DNA from 4 places in the Atlantibacter sp. genome. Region 1 is predicted to be linked to each of the others. Evidence: predicted binding sites of a transcription regulator. Region 1 holds the regulator's gene; each other region holds the start of a gene.

Region 1 (5,615 bases):
ATTGCATCTGCCCGTCCAGCATCAGGCTGAACAGATCGTTGCCTAAATCGTAGTGCTCTTTACCCACCCTCCAGGCGCGTTTTTGCGTCTGAAGATTGAAGATCCGCGCGCTCAACACCCGCAAGGTATCTTTAAAATGGGTCGGCAGTTGGTTTTCCAGGCCCGCTTTAATCACGTTGGTAAAAAACTGGTCCAGCCGTTCGCACTCCCACCAGCCGTCCATATAGCTTTCGCCGAGACCGAGCGATCCCTGTTGCAATACGCGTTTATAAAAATCGGGATTTTTGACCTGGAGATCGGTGGGAGAAGGGCCATTAATGGCGACACCCGCTTTGCTCAGCAGGTCATTAACAATACGGAACCACTGATTGTCCCGTAGCTCGACTTCTTCTATACACGATGAACTCATAGCTTCTCCATCACTGTGCGGTGAACATCGCCCTGAATGCAGGGCGTCGAGAAATCGCGGGATAATCCGCGAGCCTGAAATCCGACGAGAACAGAGGAAGGGAGAAGGCCCTTACCTTAAAGGCCGTCCGTGGTGCTAAATGAAAATCCGTAGAGACTTTTATTTTTAAAAGACTGCCAATCAGTATAGAACTCACCCAACAGACGTTCAATAAAAAATGATTAGCAGTCTAATTAAATTTGCAAGGCGGATCAGACGCTTTGCGATGAGGTTGCAGGCTCACGCAGCCGCGCGGTTGCGCGGTCAGTGGCCTGCATGCGATAGCCCAGAGCGACAATCAGCACGGTAGACAGCATCACGCTGGTGGTAGAGAGCAATGGTGCGGAAGAGACCAACCAGGACACTGCCAGGCTGGCAATAAAGCACAAGCCCAGCTGCAAGGTGTTTTGCAGCGCGGCGGCACGGCCGGTCGCCTGGGGGAACGGTTGCAGGGCAGATGCCACCACGATGGGATAAATTGCGCCGTTCACCGCCGCCATCAGGCAGAACGGGATCAGCACCAGCGTCAGGCTGGCATTCGGCATTAGCCCTGCGCCCCAGGTGCCGACCACGCTCAGCGCAAACAGGATCAACAGCCACGGCAGCATCTGCGGGCCGTGCCATTTTTTCAACGCGCTGCGACAGCCGTAACCGCCAATCAGAAACGCGATGGTTTGCGGCACATAGCTCAGGCCGATGGCCGTCGGTCCGTAACCCATGTCATTAAGGATAAACGGCGAGCCGGTGAGCCAGGCGAAGAAGCTGGCGGAGCAGCCCGCGTAAATCAGCACGTTGCCACGGTAGGTTTTGGAACGCAGCAACGTCATGAAGCTGAGCGACGGCGCATCGGCATGGTGCGACGGCGCGCGCGGTTTCAGGCGCAGCGCCGGGATCATCAATACCAGGGTGACGGCAAACAGCACCAGGAAAATCACTTTCCAGTCGAAATGATGCAGCAGCCAGCTGCCTAACAGCGGGGCGAGAGCAGGCGACAGCGCCACCAGCGGCATAATGGTGGCGAAAATGCGGTTGGTGCGGGTCGCCGGATAATAATCGGTGACCAGCGCCTGCCAGGTTACGGCAGCGGCACAGACGCCTACCGCCTGGACAAAGCGCAGCGCCAGCAGCATGGCGGCATTGTCTACCCACAGCATGCCCAGACAGCCCACGGCGAAAATGCTCAGGCCAGCCAGTAAAATCGGTTTACGACCATAGCGGTCAGACAATGGCCCCCACGCCAGTTGCGCAACGGCAAACCCGGCCAGGAACAAACTCAGGCTGGCGCTGACGGCGGACGCCTCAGTGCCCAAATCCTGTTGAATGGCGGCAAACGCCGGTAGATACATATCGGTAGCCAGGAAGCCCAGAACGCTTAACCCTGCCAGCCACACTAAAAAACCTCGTGAAGGACGCATGGTAATTCTCTTCTTTTTTGATCTGATAACGCTTATTACGGACGCAGGAGTGTACAAAAGTGCAATCGTCCTTGTGAAACGTTAATATTTGCACGTTCCTTTCAAATTTTTTGCAGGCAGAACATGTGGTCTGAATATTCACTGGAAGTGGTTGATGCGGTGGCGCGTAACGGCAGCTTCAGCGCGGCGGCGCAGGAACTGCACCGGGTGCCGTCGGCGGTGAGCTATACCGTTAAACAACTGGAAGAATGGCTGGCGGTTCCGCTATTTATCCGCCGTCACCGGGAAGTGGAGCTGACGCCTGCCGGGGCGTGGTTTTTAAAAGAGGGCCGTTCTGTTATCAGAAAAATGATGGTCACGCGCCAGCAATGCCAGCAGATCGCCAACGGTTGGCGCGGGCAGCTCTCTATTGCGGTCGATAATATCGTCAAACCGACGCGCACCCGCCAGCTAATCCTCGATTTCTATCGCCATTTCGACGATGTGGAACTGATTGTCGCCCAGGAAGTGTTTAACGGCGTGTGGGATGCGCTGTCGGACGGGCGCGTCGAGCTGGCGATTGGCGCGACCCAGGCGATCCCGGTGGGCGGACGGTTCGCGTTTCGCGATATGGGGCCGCTAAGCTGGCAGTGTGTGGTGAGCGCCAGCCATCCGCTGGCGGCGGAACCAACACCGCTCAGCGATGACCAACTGCGCCAGTGGCCGTCGCTGGTACTGGAAGATACCTCGCGCTCGTTGCCCAAGCGCACCACCTGGCTGCTGGATAATCAGCGCCGCGTAGTGGTGCCAGACTGGGCGACAGCGGTGGCGTGTTTAAACAACGGCTTGTGCGTCGGCATGGTGCCTGCGCATGTGGCGCACGACCCGGTGGTGGCAGGGCGCTGGAAAAAGCTGGAACTGGACGACCCGTTCCCGGACTCCCCGTGCTGCCTCACCTGGAAGCAGACCGATACTTCGCCTGCGCTGCTGTGGCTGCTGGATTATCTGGGCGATAGCGAAACGCTGAACCGGGAGTGGTTGATGGAGCCGGAATAACCGGCTCCAGGAAGATTAACGGCGGTAATCGCGGAACGGACCGTCCGCGACGGAGCGGCGTTCAATCAGGCGCGGATGCACTTCGATGGTTTGTGACTCTTCACGCTTATTCACGATGCGGTCGAGCAGCATATTAAACGCGGTTTCGCCCAGGGAATCTTTTGGCTGATGAATGGTGGTCAGCGCCGGGCTGAAATAGCGCGCGTTGCGCACATTGTCATAACCGATCACCGAAATATCCTGCGGCACCCGCAGGCCCATCTCATCGGCGGCGCAAATCGCGCCCATCGCCATCACATCGCCGCCGCAGAACACCGCAGTAGGGCGCGGCTGCTGTGAGAGGATCTGCTGCATGGCGCGATAACCTGATTCCGGCTCGAAATCACCCTGCACAATCCAGTTTTCCGGCACGCTGATTTGCACTTCTTCCAGCGCTTTCAGGAAACCGGCCAGACGGCCCGCGCCGGTGTTACGTTCCAGCGGACCGGGGATCACGCCGATTTCGCGGTGGCCGCGCTCAATCAGGTAGCGCCCGGCCATATAACCGCCCTGGAAAGCGTTATCGATCACCGAGTCGGTGAAGTCGGCTTTGGATTCGCCCCAGTCCATCACCACCATCGGAATATGGCGATACTCTTCCAGCATCGACAGCAGGGATTCCGGGTATTCGGAGCACATCACCAGTAAACCGTCGACGCGCTTTTGCGCCATCATCGACAGATAGGCGCGCTGTTTTTCCTGGTTGTTATGGGCGTTACCGAGGATCAGCGTATAGCCTTTGGTGAAACAACTGTTTTCCACGGCTTCGATAATTTCAGCAAAATAGGGCGCTTCGCTGCTGGTCGCCAGCAAACCGATAGACTTGGTGTGATTAACTTTTAAACTGCGCGCCACGGCGCTCGGGGAATAGTGCAATTCCTTGATGGCTGCCCAAACTGCATTGCGCGTTTCTTCCGCAACAAAGCGGGTTTTGTTAATCACATGCGACACAGTTGTAGTGGAAACGTTTGCGCGTTTAGCGACATCTTTTATTGTTGCCATTCTTGTTACTCCAGACCCTCTCCGAGCCCCTGTTCATCACAGGTTAAACGTTTGCCTATGCCAACCTCGGTCCGCAACATTTCGGTTGCAGTATGTCGGGGATTGCGACATTAAAAGGAGGGGGTCAATGGCTGGTGAAAAATAAGGTAGCGACGGATTTTGTCTGATCTTGCGCAAAAGGGGAAGAGGGAAAACGCATATCAGCTTAAATCCCGTGGTAATTTTGTCTGAATTTATGCAAAAATGATCTGCACACACTTTTAATGTGGGTAACAAGGAGAGCAAAAATGAGCACAGACCTGAAATTTTCTCTGGTGACGACCGTTATCGTGCTGGGACTGATTGTGGCAACCGGTTTAGTTGCGGTACTGAACTAAACAGAAATTGCATTTCGACCGCGTTTGGCAATTACAAACACCAGAAAATGGCTATTTTTTGGTGTTTGGTTCCCTTTCCTGGCTCCCACCTCTGTTTCACTTCATTATTCACATTTGCGCAAAAATCTTTTGCCAAAATGGTTACTTCCTTTCTGATGTGACAAATGTCACTCTTTGCTTCTTTTTTGCGACAGGTCGCCGTGTAGTAAACACACGTGAAGCGACACGATTTCTGGAATTCACCTATGAAAATAAATTATCCGTTGCTGGCGCTGGCTATCGGCGCGTTTGGGATCGGCACGACTGAGTTTTCACCGATGGGGCTGTTGCCCGTCATCGCCAAAGGTGTCGATGTCTCGATCCCCGCAGCCGGAATGCTCATCAGCGCCTATGCGGTGGGGGTGATGGTTGGCGCGCCGCTGATGACGCTGCTTTTGTCTCATCGCGCACGGCGCAGCGCGCTGATCTTCCTGATGGCGATTTTCACCCTCGGCAATGTGCTTTCCGCCATCGCGCCGGATTACGCCACTTTAATGGTCTCACGCATTATCACCAGCCTGAACCACGGCGCGTTTTTTGGCCTGGGGTCGGTGGTCGCGGCAAGCGTAGTGCCGAAGCATAAACAGGCCAGCGCGGTCGCCACGATGTTTATGGGCCTGACGATTGCCAATATCGGCGGCGTGCCTGCTGCCACATGGCTCGGCGAGACTATCGGCTGGCGGATGTCGTTCCTGGCGACGGCGGGCCTCGGTGTGATTTCGATGGTTAGCCTGTGGTTCTCGCTGCCGAAAGGCGGCGCAGGCGAACGCCCGGACGTGAAAAAAGAGTTATCGGTACTGATGCGTCCGCAGGTGGTCAGCGCACTGTTAACCACCGTCTTAGGCGCGGGGGCGATGTTTACGCTCTATACCTATATTTCGCCGGTATTGCAGCACGTTACCCACGCCACGCCGCTGTTTGTTACCGCGATGCTGGTGCTGATTGGCGTCGGTTTTTCCCTCGGCAACTGGCTGGGTGGCCGACTGGCGGATAAATCCGTGACCGGCACCCTGAAAGGCTTTTTACTGCTGCTGATCGTGATTATGGCCGCTATTCCGTGGCTGGCGCGCAGTGAATTTGGCGCGGCGCTGAGCATGGTGGTATGGGGCGCGGCGACCTTTGCGGTGGTGCCGCCGTTGCAGATGCGCGTAATGCGCGTTGCCAGCGAAGCGCCGGGACTGTCGTCATCGGTAAATATCGGGGCGTTTAACCTGGGCAATGCGCTGGGCGCGGCGGCAGGCGGCGCGGTGATCCAGGCGG
Region 2 (5,615 bases), on a different contig from region 1:
AATCCACACCGCCGGACAGGCCAAGGATCACTTTATCGCTGCCAACCTGCTGGCGAATGCGTTCTACCGCGTCATCGATGATTTTCGCCGGTGTCCACAGCGCTTCGCACTGGCAGATGTCGCGCACAAAGCGCTCTAACATACGCAGGCCCTGGCGGGTGTGGGTTACTTCCGGGTGGAACTGTACGCCGTAAAAACGTTTTTCTTCGTTCGCCATAATGGCAAACGGGCAGGTTTCAGTGCTGGCGACGGTCACGAAATCAGCCGGGATGGCGGTAACTTTGTCGCCGTGGCTCATCCACACGTCCAGCAGCGGTTTACCCTCTGCGCTCAGGGCATCTTCGATGCCGCGAACCAGGGCGCTGTCGGTTTTAACTTCCACCTGCGCATAGCCGAATTCACGCTCATCGGAACCCTGAACATGGCCGCCAAGCTGCATTGCCATAGTCTGCATACCGTAGCAAACGCCCAGAACCGGAACGCCCGCCTCGAACACGTACTGCGGCGCGCGCGGGCTGTTGTGCTCGGTGGTACTTTCCGGGCCGCCGGAAAGAATAATGCCGTTAGGATTAAATTCGCGAATCTGTGCTTCAGTAACATCCCATGCCCACAGCTCGCAATACACGCCCAGCTCACGCACGCGACGCGCTACCAACTGAGTATATTGAGAACCGAAATCGAGGATGAGAATGCGATGTTGATGAATATTGTCTGTCATTGACGCTTAGTCCGAGGCAAGTGAAACAGATTAAATAAATCGCCCGACGCGAGGTCGGGCGAAGAAAATCAGGAGCCCATACGGTAGTTCGGGGACTCTTTGGTAATGGTCACGTCGTGTACGTGACTTTCCTGGATACCCGCACCGCTGATGCGTACAAACTCTGCTTTGGTACGCAGCGCGTCGATAGTACCACAGCCGGTCAGCCCCATACAGGAACGCAGGCCGCCCATTTGCTGGTGGATAATCTCTTTCAGGCGGCCTTTGTACGCCACACGGCCTTCGATACCTTCCGGCACCAGTTTGTCGGCAGCGTTGTCGCTCTGGAAGTAGCGGTCAGAAGAGCCTTTGGACATCGCGCCCAGGGAGCCCATCCCACGGTAGGATTTATAAGAACGGCCCTGGTAGAGTTCAATTTCGCCCGGGGATTCTTCGGTGCCTGCCAGCATGGAGCCGACCATCACCGCGCTTGCGCCAGCGGCAATGGCTTTTGCGATGTCGCCGGAGAAACGGATACCGCCATCGGCGATAACCGGAATACCGGTGCCTTCCAGCGCTTCGACTGCGTCAGCCACCGCGGTGATTTGCGGAACGCCCACGCCGGTCACGATACGGGTAGTACAGATTGAGCCAGGGCCAATACCGACTTTCACTGCGCTCACGCCGGCTTCTGCCAGCGCGCGCGCGCCCGCCGCCGTCGCCACGTTACCGCCGATGATTTGCAGATCCGGGTATTTAGCACGGGTTTCGCGGATGCGCTGCAACACGCCTTCGGAATGACCATGCGAGGAGTCGATCAGCAATACGTCTACGCCAGCGGCAACCAGCGCGTCGATGCGCTCTTCGTTGCCCGCGCCAGCGCCTACTGCCGCGCCTACGCGCAGACGGCCCTGCTCGTCTTTACAGGAGTTCGGTTTACGCTCTGCTTTCTGGAAGTCTTTTACGGTGATCATGCCGCGCAGATGGAAGCTGCCGTCTACGACCAGCGCTTTTTCAACGCGTTTTTCGTGCATTTTCGCGAGCACGACATCGCGTGATTCGCCTTCGCGTACGGTGACAAGGCGTTCTTTCGGCGTCATATAAACACTGACCGGCTGGCTCAGATCGGTAACGAAACGCACGTCACGACCGGTGACGATGCCGACCAGCTCGTTGTCGGCGGTGACGACCGGATAACCGGCGAAGCCATTACGTTCGGTTAATTCTTTCACTTCACGCAGCGTGGTGGTCGGCAGCACGGTCTGCGGGTCGGTCACGACGCCACTTTCGTGTTTTTTAACGCGCTTGACTTCTTCAGCCTGGCGTTCAATCGACATGTTTTTGTGGATGAACCCAAGACCGCCTTCCTGCGCCAGCGCGATGGCCAGGCGAGCCTCAGTCACGGTGTCCATTGCTGCGGAGAGCATAGGAATATTCAGGCGGATGGTTTTGGTTAACTGCGTGCTCAGATCGGCAGTATTCGGCAGAACGGTAGAGTGAGCGGGAACGAGGAGAACGTCGTCAAACGTCAGTGCTTCTTTAGCGATACGTAGCATGGGCAATATCTCAACCTGGGTGAATGAGAACAGATAAAATATTGCCGCGGCATTATACAGAGCGTAACCGTTTGCATCTAGCATTTTTTAATAAAAATACTTGCTATCGTCTCTGACCGCGTTACTATCGATTGAATAACCTGCTGATTTAGAATTTGATCCAGCTCACATGTCGCTAAGCCAATCCCCCGCAATTTATACCGTCAGCCGATTAAACCAGACCGTCCGGATGCTACTGGAACAGCAAATGGGCCAGGTGTGGATCAGCGGTGAAATTTCTAACTTCACCCAACCTGCGTCCGGTCACTGGTACTTTACGCTGAAAGATGACGGCGCCCAGGTGCGGTGCGCGATGTTCCGCAACAGCAACCGCCGCGTTACGTTCCGTCCTCAGCACGGGCAACAGGTGCTGGTTCGCGCCAATATCACGCTGTATGAGCCGCGCGGCGACTATCAAATCATCGTTGAAAGCATGCAGCCTGCGGGTGTGGGCCTGCTGCAACAACAGTTTGAACAGCTCAAGCAAAAGCTCTCCCAGGAAGGGCTATTTGACGCCCAACATAAACAGCCCCTGCCCTCTCCGGCGCACCAGATCGGCGTGATCACGTCGAAAACCGGCGCGGCGCTGCACGATATTTTGCATGTGCTGCAACGGCGCGATCCGTCGCTACCGGTGGTGATTTACCCCACGGCGGTACAGGGCGACGACGCCCCGACGCAAATCGTGCGCGCCATTGAGCTTGCTAACCAGCGTGCGGAGTGTGACGTGCTGATCGTCGGGCGCGGGGGCGGCTCGCTGGAGGATTTGTGGAGTTTTAACGATGAGCGCGTGGCGCGAGCGATTTTCGCCAGCCGCATTCCCATCGTCAGCGCAGTCGGTCACGAAACCGATGTGACCATCGCCGATTTTATTGCCGACTTACGCGCTCCGACGCCGTCGGCGGCTGCGGAAGTCGTTAGCCGCAACCAGCAGGAGCTGCTGCGGCAAATTCAGGGCCAGCAGCAGCGCCTGGAAATGGCGATGGACTATTTCTTCGCGAATCTTCAGCAGCGCTTTACCCGGCTTCACCATCGCCTGCAACAGCAGCATCCGCAACTGCGTTTGGCGCGTCAGCAAACCACGCTGGAACGCCTGCGCCAGCGGCTGAACAATGCCGTTGAAAACCGGCTGCGCCAGGGAACGCAACAGCAGCAGCGCATGACGCAACGCCTGTATCAGCAGCAGCCCCAGGGGCGCATCCATCGCGCGCAAACCCGCATTCAGCAACTGGAATATCGGCTCTCGCAGGTGATTACCGCGCGGTTAGGCGGCACCAAACAGCGCTTTGGTACTGCTATTGCGCAACTCGAAGCCGTCAGCCCGCTGGCTACGCTGGCGCGCGGCTACAGCGTGACCACCGCAACCGACGGCAAAGTGCTGAAGAAAACCAAACAGGTGAAAGCGGGCGACGTACTGACTACGCGGGTGGAAGATGGCCTGGTTGAAAGCCAGGTGACCGGCATTCAGCCGGTTAAAACGCCGCGTAAGCGCAAAGCCCCTGTCAAAGACTAAGCCGTTAAACCGGTACGAATTCGACGCGTTTTTTCGAAATCAGCCCGTGGCCGTTCTGGCAAAAATAATCCACCGCGCCGCAGGCTTTCAGCACCTGTAACGGCTGATGGCAGTCGGGGCAGCGGGCTTCCAGATTGATCTCCTGCTGGCAGTGTTCACAGTGCGCAACGGTTGCAGTTACCTCAACCGGCTGCTGGCAGTGGGGGCATTGAATTTCCATCATCACTCCTCAATGACAAAACGGGGCCTTTCGGCCCCGCTCGGTTATTTACCTTTCTTGATGTGCTTAATCAGGCGCTTACGCTTACGCATCTGGTTCGGCGTCAGGGTGTTGCGCTTGTTAGCAAACGGGTTATCCCCTTCCTTGAACTGAATACGGATCGGCGTACCCATCACGTCCAGCGATTTACGGAAGTAGTTCATCAGATAGCGTTTGTAGGAATCCGGCAGGTCTTTCACCTGGTTGCCGTGGATCACCACAATCGGCGGGTTATAACCGCCCGCGTGAGCGTATTTCAGCTTCACGCGGCGACCGCGCACTAACGGCGGCTGATGGTCTTCCGCCGCCATATTCATGATGCGGGTCAGCATCGCGGTGCTGACCCGGCGGGTGGAGCTGTCATAGGCTTCACGCACCGATTCAAACAAGTTGCCGACGCCGCTACCGTGCAGGGCAGAGATAAAGTGCACCCGCGCGAAGTCGATAAAGCCCAGACGGAAATCCAGGGTTTCTTTAACCTGGTCTTTCACTTCCTGGCTCAGGCCATCCCATTTGTTGACCACGATAACCAGCGAGCGGCCGCTGTTAAGGATAAAGCCCAGCAGCGACAGGTCCTGATCGGAAATGCCTTCACGCGCGTCGATCACCAGCAGCACCACGTTGGCGTCTTCAATCGCCTGAAGCGTTTTGATCACCGAGAATTTTTCTACCACGTCGGTGATTTTGCCGCGCTTACGCACACCTGCGGTGTCGATCAGCACATATTCGCGCTCATCGCGTTCCATCGGAATGTAAATACTGTCGCGGGTGGTGCCCGGCATGTCGTACACCACAACACGCTCTTCACCGAGGATGCGGTTTGTCAGCGTGGACTTGCCCACGTTCGGACGTCCGACAATCGCCAGCTTAATCGGCAGATCCTGCGGGTTAAAGGCTTCTTCTTCCTCTTCCTCGCCCTCTTCCTGCCCTTCGAACTGCGCCCAGTATTCAGCGTCTTCATCCACCTCTTGGGGCGGATTGATGTCATCCATCCACGGCATCAGCACGTGTTCGAGCAGGCTGGTGACGCCGCGACCGTGTGAAGCCGCGATAGGATGAATTTCACCCAGGCCCAGCGAGTAGAAGTCGAGCACGGCCTGATCCGGGTCGAGACCATCGGTTTTGTTGGCAACCAGGAAGGTAGGTTTTTCACGGGAGCGCAGGTGTTTGGCGATGGCAATGTCCGCTGGCATCAGGCCGGCGCGGGCATCCACCATAAACAGCACCACGTCAGCTTCTTCAATCGCCAGCAGCGATTGTTCCGCCATACGGGTTTCTACGCCGTCTTCGGTGCCATCGATACCGCCGGTATCGATGCAGATAAATTCGCGGCCTTCCACCTCAGCACGACCATACTTACGATCGCGAGTCAGCCCCGGGAAATCCGCCACCAGCGCATCACGGGTGCGGGTTAACCGATTAAATAAAGTGGATTTTCCGACATTAGGGCGCCCGACAAGCGCGACCACAGGTACCATTGTTAAAGCCTCATTACGATAAATCAGTATAAAAACCCCCTGAAATCTCAACGGGTTCAGAAAACAGTAAACG
Region 3 (5,615 bases), on a different contig from region 1:
GCCCAGAAAGAAACTGGCGAGAAAGACGCGCTGGTGGTGATGAAAGGCACTCTGCACGATATGCCAGTGGTTGCGGCGGCGTTTGAGTTCTCCTTTATGGGCGGCTCAATGGGCTCCGTGGTGGGTGCGCGCTTTGTGCGTGCCGTTGAGCAGGCGCTGGAAGACAACTGCCCGATGATCTGCTTCTCCGCATCCGGTGGCGCACGTATGCAGGAAGCGCTGATGTCGCTGATGCAGATGGCGAAAACCAGCGCAGCGCTGGCGAAAATGCAGGAGCGCGGCTTGCCGTATATCTCTGTGCTGACCGACCCGACCATGGGCGGCGTTTCCGCCAGCTTCGCGATGCTGGGCGATCTGAACATCGCCGAGCCGAAAGCGCTGATTGGCTTTGCCGGCCCGCGCGTTATCGAACAGACCGTGCGTGAGAAATTGCCTGCCGGTTTCCAGCGCAGCGAGTTCTTAATCGAGAAAGGGGCGATCGATATGATTATTCGTCGTCCTGAACTGCGCCTGAAGCTTGCCAGCCTGCTGGCGAAAATGATGAATCTCCCGGCACCAGGGCCGGATGCGCCGCTGGAAACCATTGTGGTTCCGCCAGCGCCAGACCAGGAACAAGAGGCCTGATCGTCATGAAGGGCAGGGCCATAACGGCGCTGCCCTTTTTGTTTATCCATCGCTAACACGTACAGGCATCATGGAAAAAGATCGTATTCCCCACGCCACGTCGCCCCTGGCTACGTGGCTTTCTTATCTGGAAAACCTGCACAGTAAAACCATCGACATGGGGCTGGAGCGCGTATCGCGCGTGGCGGCGACCCTTGACATTCAAAAGCCCGCGCCGTTTGTGTTTACGGTTGCCGGCACCAACGGCAAAGGCACCACCTGCCGCACGCTGGAAGCTATTCTGATGGCGGCTGGGCTGCGGGTTGGCGTCTACAGTTCGCCACATCTGGTGCGCTATACCGAGCGGGTGCGCATTCAGGGCGCGGAGCTTTCGGAATCCGACCATACCGCGTCGTTCAGCGCCATTGAGACTGCGCGTGGCGAGACCTCGCTGACCTATTTCGAGTACGGCACGCTGTCGGCGCTGTGGTTGTTTAAACAGTCGGCGCTGGATGTGGTGATTCTGGAAGTGGGCCTCGGCGGGCGTCTGGATGCCACCAACCTCGTGGATTGCGATGTGGCGGTCATCACCAGTATCGCCCTCGACCATACTGACTGGCTGGGGCCGGATCGCGAAAGCATTGGCCGTGAGAAAGCGGGCGTGTTCCGCGCCGGTAAACCGGCCATCGTCGGCGAGCCGGATATGCCGACCTCCATCGCGGCGGTTGCCCTGGAGAAAGGCGCGCTGCTGGCGCGGCACGGCGTAGACTGGGATTACCAGGCAAGCGAGACCGGCTGGCATTTCCAGGATGCGCAGGGTGAATTGCGCAACCTGCCGCTGCCCTTCGTCCCGCAGCCGAACGCCGCCACGGCGCTGGCAGCGATCCGCGCCAGCCAGCTGGCGGTGAGCGAAGCCGCCATCCGCCAGGGCATCGAACAGGCGCTGCTGCCGGGGCGTTTTCAGTGCGTCAGCGAGTCGCCGCGCGTCATTTTGGATGTGGCGCACAATCCCCATGCGGCAGCGTATCTGGCAAGCCAGATGCAGCGCCTGCCTGCGGGCGGGAAAGTGCTTGCGGTCATCGGGATGCTGCACGATAAAGATATTGCGGGCACGCTGGCCTGTCTGGAGCCGGTGGTGGATAGCTGGTATTGTGCCCCACTGGAGGGCCCGCGCGGTGCCACGGCTGAGCAACTGCTGGAACACCTGAAGCAGGGTGAACGCTATCAGAGCGTGGTGCAGGCCTGGGATGCTGCTATGGCGCAGGCTCAACCGCAAGATACCGTACTGGTGTGCGGTTCGTTTCATACCGTAGCGCATGTAATGGAAGCGATGGACGCGAGGAGGCGAGGTGGCGAGTAAATTTCAAAACCGATTAGTGGGCACGATCGTGCTGGTCGCGCTGGGCGTAATTTTGCTGCCAGGGCTGCTGGACGGCCAGAAAAAACATTACCAGGACGAGTTTGCGGCAATCCCGCTGGTGCCGAAACCAGGGGATACTGACGAGCCGGATATGCTGCCTGCCGCCACGCAGGCGCTGCCCGCACAGCCGCCGGAAGGCGCGGCGGAAGAGGTGAGGGCGGCGAACGCGGCGGCCTCGGCGATCGATACCGGGCGTCTGGCGAATAACGCCAATAATCTCGATCCGCTGCCGGAACCGGAGCCTGTCCCGCCGGGCAAACCGAAAGCGCAGGACACGCCGAAAAAACCGCAGACCAAACCGCAAAAAGATAAAACCGACGAACAACTGGCGATGCTGAGTGAAGAGGCACCGCCGAAGAAAGCCGAACCGGCTAAACCGGATACGCCGCCGACCGGCAAAGCTTATGTGGTGCAGTTGGGCGCGCTCAAAAATGCCGACAAAGTCAATGAAATTGTTGGTAAACTGCGCGGCGCGGGGTACCGGGTTTATACGTCGCCGTCAACGCCGGTACAGGGTAAAATCACCCGCATTCTGGTTGGGCCGGACGCCTCACGCGATAAGTTAAAAGGATCGCTTAGCGAGCTCAACCAGCTTTCCGGGCTGAACGGGGTAGTGATGAATTATTCCGTAAACTGATGGTCGGGGATGAGCAGACTTATCTGTTGATAAATAACAGATAAGACAAGAAGCTCTCCCTGAAACGCAGCGGGAACCGGGGAAAAAAGCACGGCGTTGAAGATTTTTTCAACGCCTTTTTTTATTGAGCAAGGGAAAGGAAATCCCTACGCAAACGTTTTCTTTTTCTGTTAGAATGCGCCCCGAACTGGACGTCAGGGCGATTTATCACAGGACACATTCATGGTCTGGATAGATTACGCCATCATCGCGGTTATCGGCTTTTCCTGTTTGGTAAGCGTTATCCGCGGGTTTGTGCGTGAAGCGTTATCGCTGGTTACCTGGGGCTGTGCCTTCTTTGTCGCCAGCCACTACTACACTTACCTGGCGGTTTGGTTCACTGGCTTTGAAGACGAACTGGTACGTAATGGGATAGCGATCGCAGTGCTGTTTGTTGCGACGCTGATTGTCGGCGCGATCGTCAACTATGTGATTGGCGCGCTGGTGGAGAAAACCGGCCTGTCGGGTACAGACAGGGTGTTGGGGATCTGTTTTGGCGCGCTGCGCGGTGCGCTTATCGTCTCCGCCATTCTGTTCTTTCTTGATACCTTTACCGGCTTTTCCAAAAGCGACGACTGGCAAAAATCGCAGCTTATCCCGCAATTCAGTTTCATCATCAGATGGTTTTTTGACTATCTGCAAAGCTCGTCAAGTTTCTTACCCCGGTAATTGTGCCGGGGGCAGTCTCTTAATGAGGAAAAGACAACATGTGCGGTATTGTCGGTATCGCCGGTGTTATGCCGGTAAACCAGTCTATTTATGACGCGTTAACGGTGCTTCAGCACCGTGGGCAGGATGCCGCAGGCATCATCACCATTGATGCAAACAACGGCTTTCGCCTGCGCAAAGCCAACGGCCTGGTGAGTGATGTATTCGAAGCCCGCCATATGCAGCGTCTGCAAGGCAATATGGGTATCGGCCATGTGCGTTATCCGACAGCAGGCAGCTCCAGCGCCTCCGAAGCACAACCCTTTTACGTGAACTCCCCGTACGGGATCACTCTGGCGCACAACGGCAACCTGACCAACGCGCACGAACTGCGCCGGATGCTGTTTGAAGAGAAGCGCCGCCATATCAACACCACCTCGGATTCCGAAGTTCTGCTGAACGTATTCGCCAGCGAACTGGATAACTTCCGCCACTACCCGCTGGAAGCGGATAACATTTTTGCCGCCATTGCTGCTACCAACCGCCTGATCCGCGGCGCATATGCCTGCGTGGCGATGATTATCGGCCATGGCATGGTGGCCTTCCGCGATCCGAACGGTATTCGTCCGCTGGTGCTGGGTAAGCGCGATATCGGCGATGGCCGCACCGAGTATATGGTGGCCTCCGAGAGCGTGGCGCTGGATACCCTGGGCTTCGAATTCTTACGCGACGTCGCGCCCGGCGAGGCGATTTACATCACCGAGAAGGGCCAGCTGTTTACCCGCCAGTGCGCCGATAACCCGGCCAGCAATCCGTGCCTGTTTGAGTATGTCTACTTTGCGCGCCCTGACTCGTTTATCGACAAGATTTCCGTGTACAGCGCCCGCGTCGGCATGGGTAAAAAGCTCGGCGAGAAAATTGCCCGTGAATGGGAAGATCTCGATATCGACGTGGTCATCCCCATCCCGGAAACCTCTTGCGATATCGCGCTGGAGATTGCCCACATCCTGAATAAGCCGTACCGCCAGGGTTTTGTGAAAAACCGCTACGTGGGCCGCACCTTTATCATGCCGGGCCAGCATCTGCGCCGTAAATCGGTGCGCCGCAAGCTCAATGCCAACCGCGCAGAATTCCGCGATAAGAACGTATTGCTGGTGGATGACTCTATCGTTCGCGGCACCACCTCTGAGCAGATTATCGAGATGGCGCGTGAAGCGGGGGCGAAGAAGGTTTATCTGGCCTCTGCTGCGCCGGAAATTCGTTTCCCGAACGTCTACGGCATTGATATGCCGAGCGCTAACGAGCTGATTGCCCACGGGCGCGAAGTGGATGAAATTCGCCAGATCATCGGCGCAGACGGGCTGATTTTCCAGGACCTGGACGATCTGATTGAAGCGGTACGCGCCGAGAACCCAGATATTCAGCAGTTTGAATGCTCGGTGTTTAACGGCGTTTACGTCACGAAAGACGTCGACCAGCAATATCTGGAGTATCTTGAATCCCTGCGTAATGACGACGCCAAAGCGGTGCTGCGCCAGAACGAAGTGGAGAATTTAGAGATGCATAACGAAGGGTAAAACGTCGATCCCTTCCGGACCACCGGGAGGGATTTTTCATTCCGTCTCTCTGCATTTCCCTTCAACGCCTGGCTAACTTGCATATCCCTCGCTGTTGCGGCAAAGTTTGCCCACGTATTTTCCGTTCAGGCAAAAACTAATGAAACGACTCATTGTGGGCATTTCCGGGGCAAGCGGAGCGATTTATGGGGTTCGGTTGTTGCAGGTGCTGCAATCGGTGCCTGAGGTCGAAACCCATCTGATCATGAGCCAGGCCGCACGCCAGACGCTGGCGCTGGAAACCTCGCTGTCGCTGCGCGATGTGCAGGCGCTGGCCGATGTGGTCCACGATGCGCGGGATATCGCCGCCAGCATTTCATCCGGGTCGTTTCGTACATCGGGGATGGTGATCCTGCCATGCTCCATCAAAACGCTCTCCGGCATTGTGCACAGTTATACCGATGGGTTGCTGACCCGCGCCGCAGACGTCGTGTTGAAAGAGCGCCGTCCGTTAATTCTTTGCGTGCGGGAAACGCCGCTGCACGTTGGGCATTTGCGCCTGATGACCCAGGCTGCGGAGTTAGGCGCGGTAATAATGCCGCCGATGCCTGCGTTTTATCACCAGCCCGCCACACTCAATGACGTGATTAACCAGACGGTGAACCGGGTACTCGACCAGTTGGATATCGAACTGCCGGAAGATCTTTTCCAT
Region 4 (5,615 bases), on a different contig from region 1:
AGAGACCTCAACCAGTGCCTGAGTAAAATCGCGCTGAGTTTATCACAGAAAAGGCCGCGTATTGAACCGGGCGGCAGATCCGCCCGGTTTACTACGATCAGGAGGCTTTTTCCTGATCTTCCGCGTCCAGCACCACTTCTTCCGGGCGCAGTACGCTGATTAATTTGAAAATCAGGCTCAGCAGCACACCGACAATGGTCGCCAGCGCCATGCCTTTCAGCTCCGCCGCGCCAACATGCACTTTCGCGCCGCTGACGCCGATGATCAGGATCACCGAGGTGAGGATCAGGTTTTGCGCTTTGCTGTAATCCACTTTGGAGTCGATCAGTACGCGAATACCGGACGCGCCGATCACCCCGTACAGCAGCAGCGACACGCCGCCCATCACCGGAACCGGGATAATCTGGATCGCCGCCGCCAGTTTACCGACGCAGGAGAGCAGAATCGCGATAATCGCCGCGCCGCCGATAACCCAGGTACTGTAAACGCGGGTAATCGCCATCACGCCGATGTTTTCACCGTAGGTGGTGTTCGGCGTGGAGCCGAAGAAACCGGAAATCATGGTGGAGAAACCGTTGGCGAACATGGAGCGATGCAGGCCCGGATCGCGAATCAGGTCTTTCTTGACGATATTGGCCGTTACCACCAGGTGCCCGACGTGTTCGGCAATCACCACCAGCGCCGCAGGCAAGATAGTGAAAATAGCGAACCACTCGAAGCGCGGGGTGTAGAAAGTTGGCAGCGCGAACCAGTGCGCGTCTTTAATTGGCGTGATATCAACCACGCCCATGATGAAGGAGAGCGCGTAACCCGCCAGCACGCCGATCAGGATCGGGATAATCGCCAGGAAGCCGCGAAACAGCACCGAGCCAAATACCGTCACGCCCAGCGTCACCAACGAAATGATAATGGTGGTGGAATCCGGCATCTGCCCTTCCGCTGGCAGCAGACCCGCCATATTGGCCGCCACGCCCGCCAGTTCCAGACCGATAACCGCCACAATCGCGCCCATCGCCGCAGGCGGGAACATCACGTCCAGCCAGCCAGTCCCGGCTTTTTTGACAATCAACGCCACCAGGCAAAACAGCGCACCGCAGACGATAAAGCCGCCCAGGGCCAGTTCATAACCCAACGGCAGCAGTAACAACACCGGAGAGATAAACGCAAAGCTCGACCCAAGATAGGCCGGGATTTTGCCCTTACAGATAAACAGATACAGCAGGGTCCCGATACCGTTAAACAGCAGCACGGTGGCCGGGTTGATATGAAACAGGATTGGCACCAGCACGGTTGCGCCAAACATGGCGAACAAGTGCTGCAAACTAAGCGGGATGGTTTGAAGCAGCGGTGGTCTTTCGCTTACCCCGATAGCACGGCGCGTCATAGTGTTTTCCTCTGAGTGTTGTTGTAATGATTTATGAAATAACGATTACTGATGAATAACCCAAAAAAAAGCCGACTATCGAAGTCGGCTTTTTTTATGCGTTCATTTATTTAGTACCAAAAATCTTGTCGCCGGCATCGCCGAGGCCCGGAATGATGTATCCGTGCTCGTTCAATCCCTTGTCGATAGACGCAGTGTACAACTCTACGTCCGGGTGCGCTTTCTCCAGCGCGGCGATACCTTCCGGCGCGGCAACCAGCACCAGTACTTTAATGCTGTGGCAGCCGGCGTTTTTCAGCAGGTCAATAGTGGCGATCATTGAGCCGCCGGTCGCCAGCATCGGGTCAACCACCAGCGCCATACGCTCGTCGATGTTGGAAACCAGCTTCTGGAAATAAGGAACCGGCTCCAGCGTCTCTTCGTTACGGTAGATACCTACCACGCTGATACGCGCGCTCGGCACGTGCTCCAGTACGCCTTCCATCATGCCCAGACCGGCACGCAGGATCGGCACCACGGTAATTTTTTTGCCTTTGATTTGTTCGACTTCTACCGGGCCGTTCCAGCCTTCGATAACCACTCTCTCGGTTTCGAGGTCGGAAGTCGCTTCATAGGTCAGCAGGCTGCCCACTTCCGAGGCCAGTTCACGAAAGCGCTTGGTGCTAATATCATTTTCACGCATCAGCCCGAGCTTGTGTTTGACGAGTGGGTGTTTCACTTCCACGATCTTCATACTCTTTCTCCCCAGAAAGGTGGCAGCCACAAAAAAAATCGCCGGATTATACCGCTTTTTCGCCGCTGCGCCATATCTAATGGTCATGATCGGGATCAACCGAACTGAAATCAGTCTACGCCATAAGATTTTAAATGCGCTAAATAAGAGGCTCGCAAACGTTTGCCTGCACTGTTAGAATTGCCGCGTTTTCTTACTACCGCAACCGCGTGGGGATTGTGCAGTGACCGATAAAACCTCTCTCAGCTATAAAGATGCCGGCGTTGATATTGATGCAGGTAATGCTCTGGTCGACCGTATTAAAGGCGTCGTGAAAAAAACTCGCCGCCCTGAAGTCATGGGCGGACTGGGCGGATTCGGCGCATTGTGCGCGTTGCCGCAGAAATATCGCGAGCCGGTTCTGGTATCGGGCACCGACGGCGTCGGCACCAAGCTGCGTCTGGCAATGGATTTAAAACGTCACGACACCATCGGCATCGATTTGGTCGCCATGTGCGTTAACGACCTGGTGGTACAGGGCGCAGAACCGCTGTTCTTCCTGGACTACTACGCCACCGGCAAACTGGATGTAGATACCGCAGCCAGCGTCATTACCGGCATCGCCGAAGGCTGTTTACAGTCCGGCTGTGCGCTGGTTGGCGGCGAAACGGCGGAAATGCCGGGTATGTATCACGGCGAAGATTACGACGTAGCTGGTTTTTGCGTGGGTGTGGTCGAGAAGTCAGAGATTATCGACGGTTCCAAAGTGGCCGATGGCGATGTGCTGATTGCGCTGGCTTCCAGCGGTCCACACTCCAACGGCTATTCCCTGGTGCGCAAAATTGTTGACGTCAGCGGTTGCGACCCGCTTACCACGCAACTGGAAGGCAAATCGCTGGCGGATCACCTGCTGGCCCCGACGCGCATTTATGTGAAATCTATCCTGGAGCTGATCGAGCAGGCTGATGTCCATGCTATCGCCCACCTGACCGGCGGCGGCTTCTGGGAAAACATTCCGCGCGTGCTGCCGGACAACACCCAAGCCGTGATCGACGAATCTTCCTGGCAGTGGCCTGCGGTATTTGACTGGATGCAGAAAGCAGGCAACGTCAGCAAACACGAGATGTATCGCACATTTAACTGCGGCGTCGGAATGGTTATCGCGCTGCCTGCGAGCGAGGCCGAAAAAGCGATTTCTTTACTCAATGCGCGTGGCGAAAAGGCGTGGAAAATCGGTATCATCAAGGCTTCTGATTCCGAACAACGCGTGGTTATTGAGTAATGAAACACATTGTGGTGCTGATTTCTGGCAACGGAAGCAACTTGCAGGCCATTATCGACGCCTGCCAACAGAAGAAGATCAACGGCACCATTAGCGCGGTATTCAGCAATAAGGCCGACGCGTTCGGCCTTGAACGCGCCAGAGAGGCGGGCATTCCCGCCCATGCGCTCACGGCCAGCCAGTTCGCCAGCCGCGAAGCGTTCGACCGCGAATTGATGCTGGAAATCGACGCCTATGCCCCGGATCTGGTGGTGCTGGCAGGCTATATGCGCATTCTGAGCCCGGCGTTTGTGGCGCATTACCGTGGACGGTTGATCAACATCCACCCTTCCCTGCTACCGAAATATCCCGGCCTGCATACCCATCAACAGGTGCTGGAAAACGGCGATGAAGAGCACGGCACTTCCGTGCATTTCGTAACCGATGAGCTGGACGGCGGCCCGGTGATTTTGCAGGCGACCGTGCCGGTTTTCGAAGGCGATAATGAAGATGACGTGACGGCCCGGGTGCAGGCCCAGGAGCACGCCATTTATCCGTTGGTGGTCAGTTGGTTTATGGAAGGCCGCCTGACGATGCACGGCAACGAAGCCTGGCTCGACGGCAAACCGCTGCCCGCCCAGGGCTATGCGTCCGAAGAGTAACTGCTTCACGCGTTAAACAACGATCAGGCCTGGTAGATACCGGGCCTGTTTTGTTTTCGGCTTATGGCAAATAAATGAAACAAAAAAGTCACTTAGCGCCGCCACGCTCATGTAGCTGTCATACTTTTGTGGCATCGTTGGACATCGCGGGTCTTCGCTCGCCATAATAGTATCGAGACGGATTTTCCACGTCCCGAGTGAGATAACCGGAGTGTCAGTAGTCATGGGTCAGGAAAAACTATACATCGAGAAAGAGCTCAGTTGGCTGTCATTCAACGAGCGCGTGCTGCAGGAAGCTGCGGATAAAAGCAACCCGCTGATCGAGCGGATGCGTTTTCTGGGGATTTATTCCAATAATCTTGATGAGTTTTATAAGGTTCGCTTCGCCGAACTCAAACGCCGCATTTTGATCAGCGAGGAGCAAGGTATCACCTCGCATTCCCGCCATTTGCTGGGCAAGATCCAGTCGCGGGTCCTTAAAGCCGATCAGGAATTTGACGGGTTGTATAACGATCTGCTGCTGGAAATGGCGCGTAACCAAATCTTCCTGATCAACGAACGCCAGCTTTCACAAAACCAGCAGGGCTGGTTGCGCCACTATTTCAAACACTATCTGCGCCAGCACATTACGCCAATTTTGCTGTATCGCGACACCGACCTGGTGCAGTTTTTAAAAGATGATTACACCTATCTGGCGGTAGAGATCATTCGCGGCGATGAAATCCGCTACGCGCTGCTGGAAATCCCGTCCGATAAAGTGCCGCGCTTCGTAAACCTGCCGCCGGAAACGCCGCGCCGCCGCAAGCCGATGATCCTGCTGGATAATATCCTGCGCTTCTGCCTGGACGATATTTTTAAAGGTTTCTTCGATTACGATGCGCTTAACGCCTATTCGATGAAAATGACTCGCGACGCCGAATACGACCTGGTGCATGAGATGGAATCCAGCCTGCTGGAACTGATGTCTTCCAGCCTGAAACAGCGTCTGACGGCAGAGCCGGTGCGCTTTGTCTACCAGCGAGATATGCCCGACGCCATGGTGGAAATGCTGCGCCAGAAATTATCGATTTCGCGCTATGACTCCATCGTACCCGGTGGCCGTTACCACAACTTCAAAGACTTCATCAGCTTCCCGAACGTGGGCAAAGCCAATCTGGTGAACAAGCCGCTGCCGCGTCTGCGCCATGTCTGGTTTGATAAATTCCGCAACGGCTTCGATGCGATCCGCGAGCGCGATGTGCTGCTTTATTACCCTTACCACACTTTTGAGCACGTGCTGGAACTGCTGCGCCAGGCCTCGTTTGACCCCAGCGTGCTGGCGATAAAAATCAATATTTACCGCGTGGCCAAGGATTCGCGCATTATCGACGCGATGATCCACGCGGCGCATAACGGTAAAAAAGTCACCGTGGTGGTGGAGTTACAGGCGCGTTTTGACGAAGAAGCCAACATCCACTGGGCGAAACGCCTGACGGAAGCGGGCGTACATGTGATCTTCTCCGCGCCAGGCCTGAAAATCCACGCCAAACTGTTCCTGATCTCCCGTAAAGAGGGCGAGGACGTGGTGCGTTATGCGCATATCGGCACCGGTAACTT

The links. The regulator PurR, encoded in region 1, represses purine synthesis genes. The targets are predictions, from matches to a motif close to CANGCAAACGTTTGCNTG.
Region 2: the regulator PurR is predicted to act here: its motif matches at 2,314-2,331, upstream of guaB (IMP dehydrogenase).
Region 3: the regulator PurR is predicted to act here: its motif matches at 2,808-2,825, upstream of cvpA (colicin V production protein).
Region 4: the regulator PurR is predicted to act here: its motif matches at 2,269-2,286, upstream of purM (phosphoribosylformylglycinamidine cyclo-ligase).

The regions. Positions count from the first base shown of each region.
Region 1 covers NZ_DAMBQK010000009.1:29,998-35,612, reverse strand. The annotation lists gene cfa (cyclopropane fatty acyl phospholipid synthase) at 1-409, opposite strand, end outside; gene punC (purine nucleoside transporter PunC) at 661-1,863, opposite strand; gene punR (DNA-binding transcriptional activator PunR) at 1,987-2,898, shown strand; gene purR (HTH-type transcriptional repressor PurR) at 2,914-3,939, opposite strand; gene RT120_RS10320 (YnhF family membrane protein) at 4,227-4,316, shown strand; gene RT120_RS10315 (MFS transporter) at 4,562-5,615, shown strand, end outside.
Region 2 covers NZ_DAMBQK010000012.1:45,843-51,457, reverse strand. The annotation lists gene guaA (glutamine-hydrolyzing GMP synthase) at 1-718, opposite strand, end outside; gene guaB (IMP dehydrogenase) at 787-2,253, opposite strand; gene xseA (exodeoxyribonuclease VII large subunit) at 2,423-3,805, shown strand; gene RT120_RS12485 (zinc ribbon domain-containing protein) at 3,810-4,025, opposite strand; gene der (ribosome biogenesis GTPase Der) at 4,070-5,542, opposite strand.
Region 3 covers NZ_DAMBQK010000001.1:87,719-93,333, forward strand. The annotation lists gene accD (acetyl-CoA carboxylase, carboxyltransferase subunit beta) at 1-624, shown strand, start outside; gene folC (bifunctional tetrahydrofolate synthase/dihydrofolate synthase) at 695-1,963, shown strand; gene dedD (cell division protein DedD) at 1,953-2,660, shown strand; gene cvpA (colicin V production protein) at 2,883-3,368, shown strand; gene purF (amidophosphoribosyltransferase) at 3,407-4,924, shown strand; gene RT120_RS00490 (UbiX family flavin prenyltransferase) at 5,064-5,615, shown strand, end outside.
Region 4 covers NZ_DAMBQK010000012.1:57,813-63,427, reverse strand. The annotation lists gene uraA (uracil permease) at 98-1,384, opposite strand; gene upp (uracil phosphoribosyltransferase) at 1,491-2,117, opposite strand; gene purM (phosphoribosylformylglycinamidine cyclo-ligase) at 2,341-3,378, shown strand; gene purN (phosphoribosylglycinamide formyltransferase) at 3,378-4,019, shown strand; gene ppk1 (polyphosphate kinase 1) at 4,243-5,615, shown strand, end outside.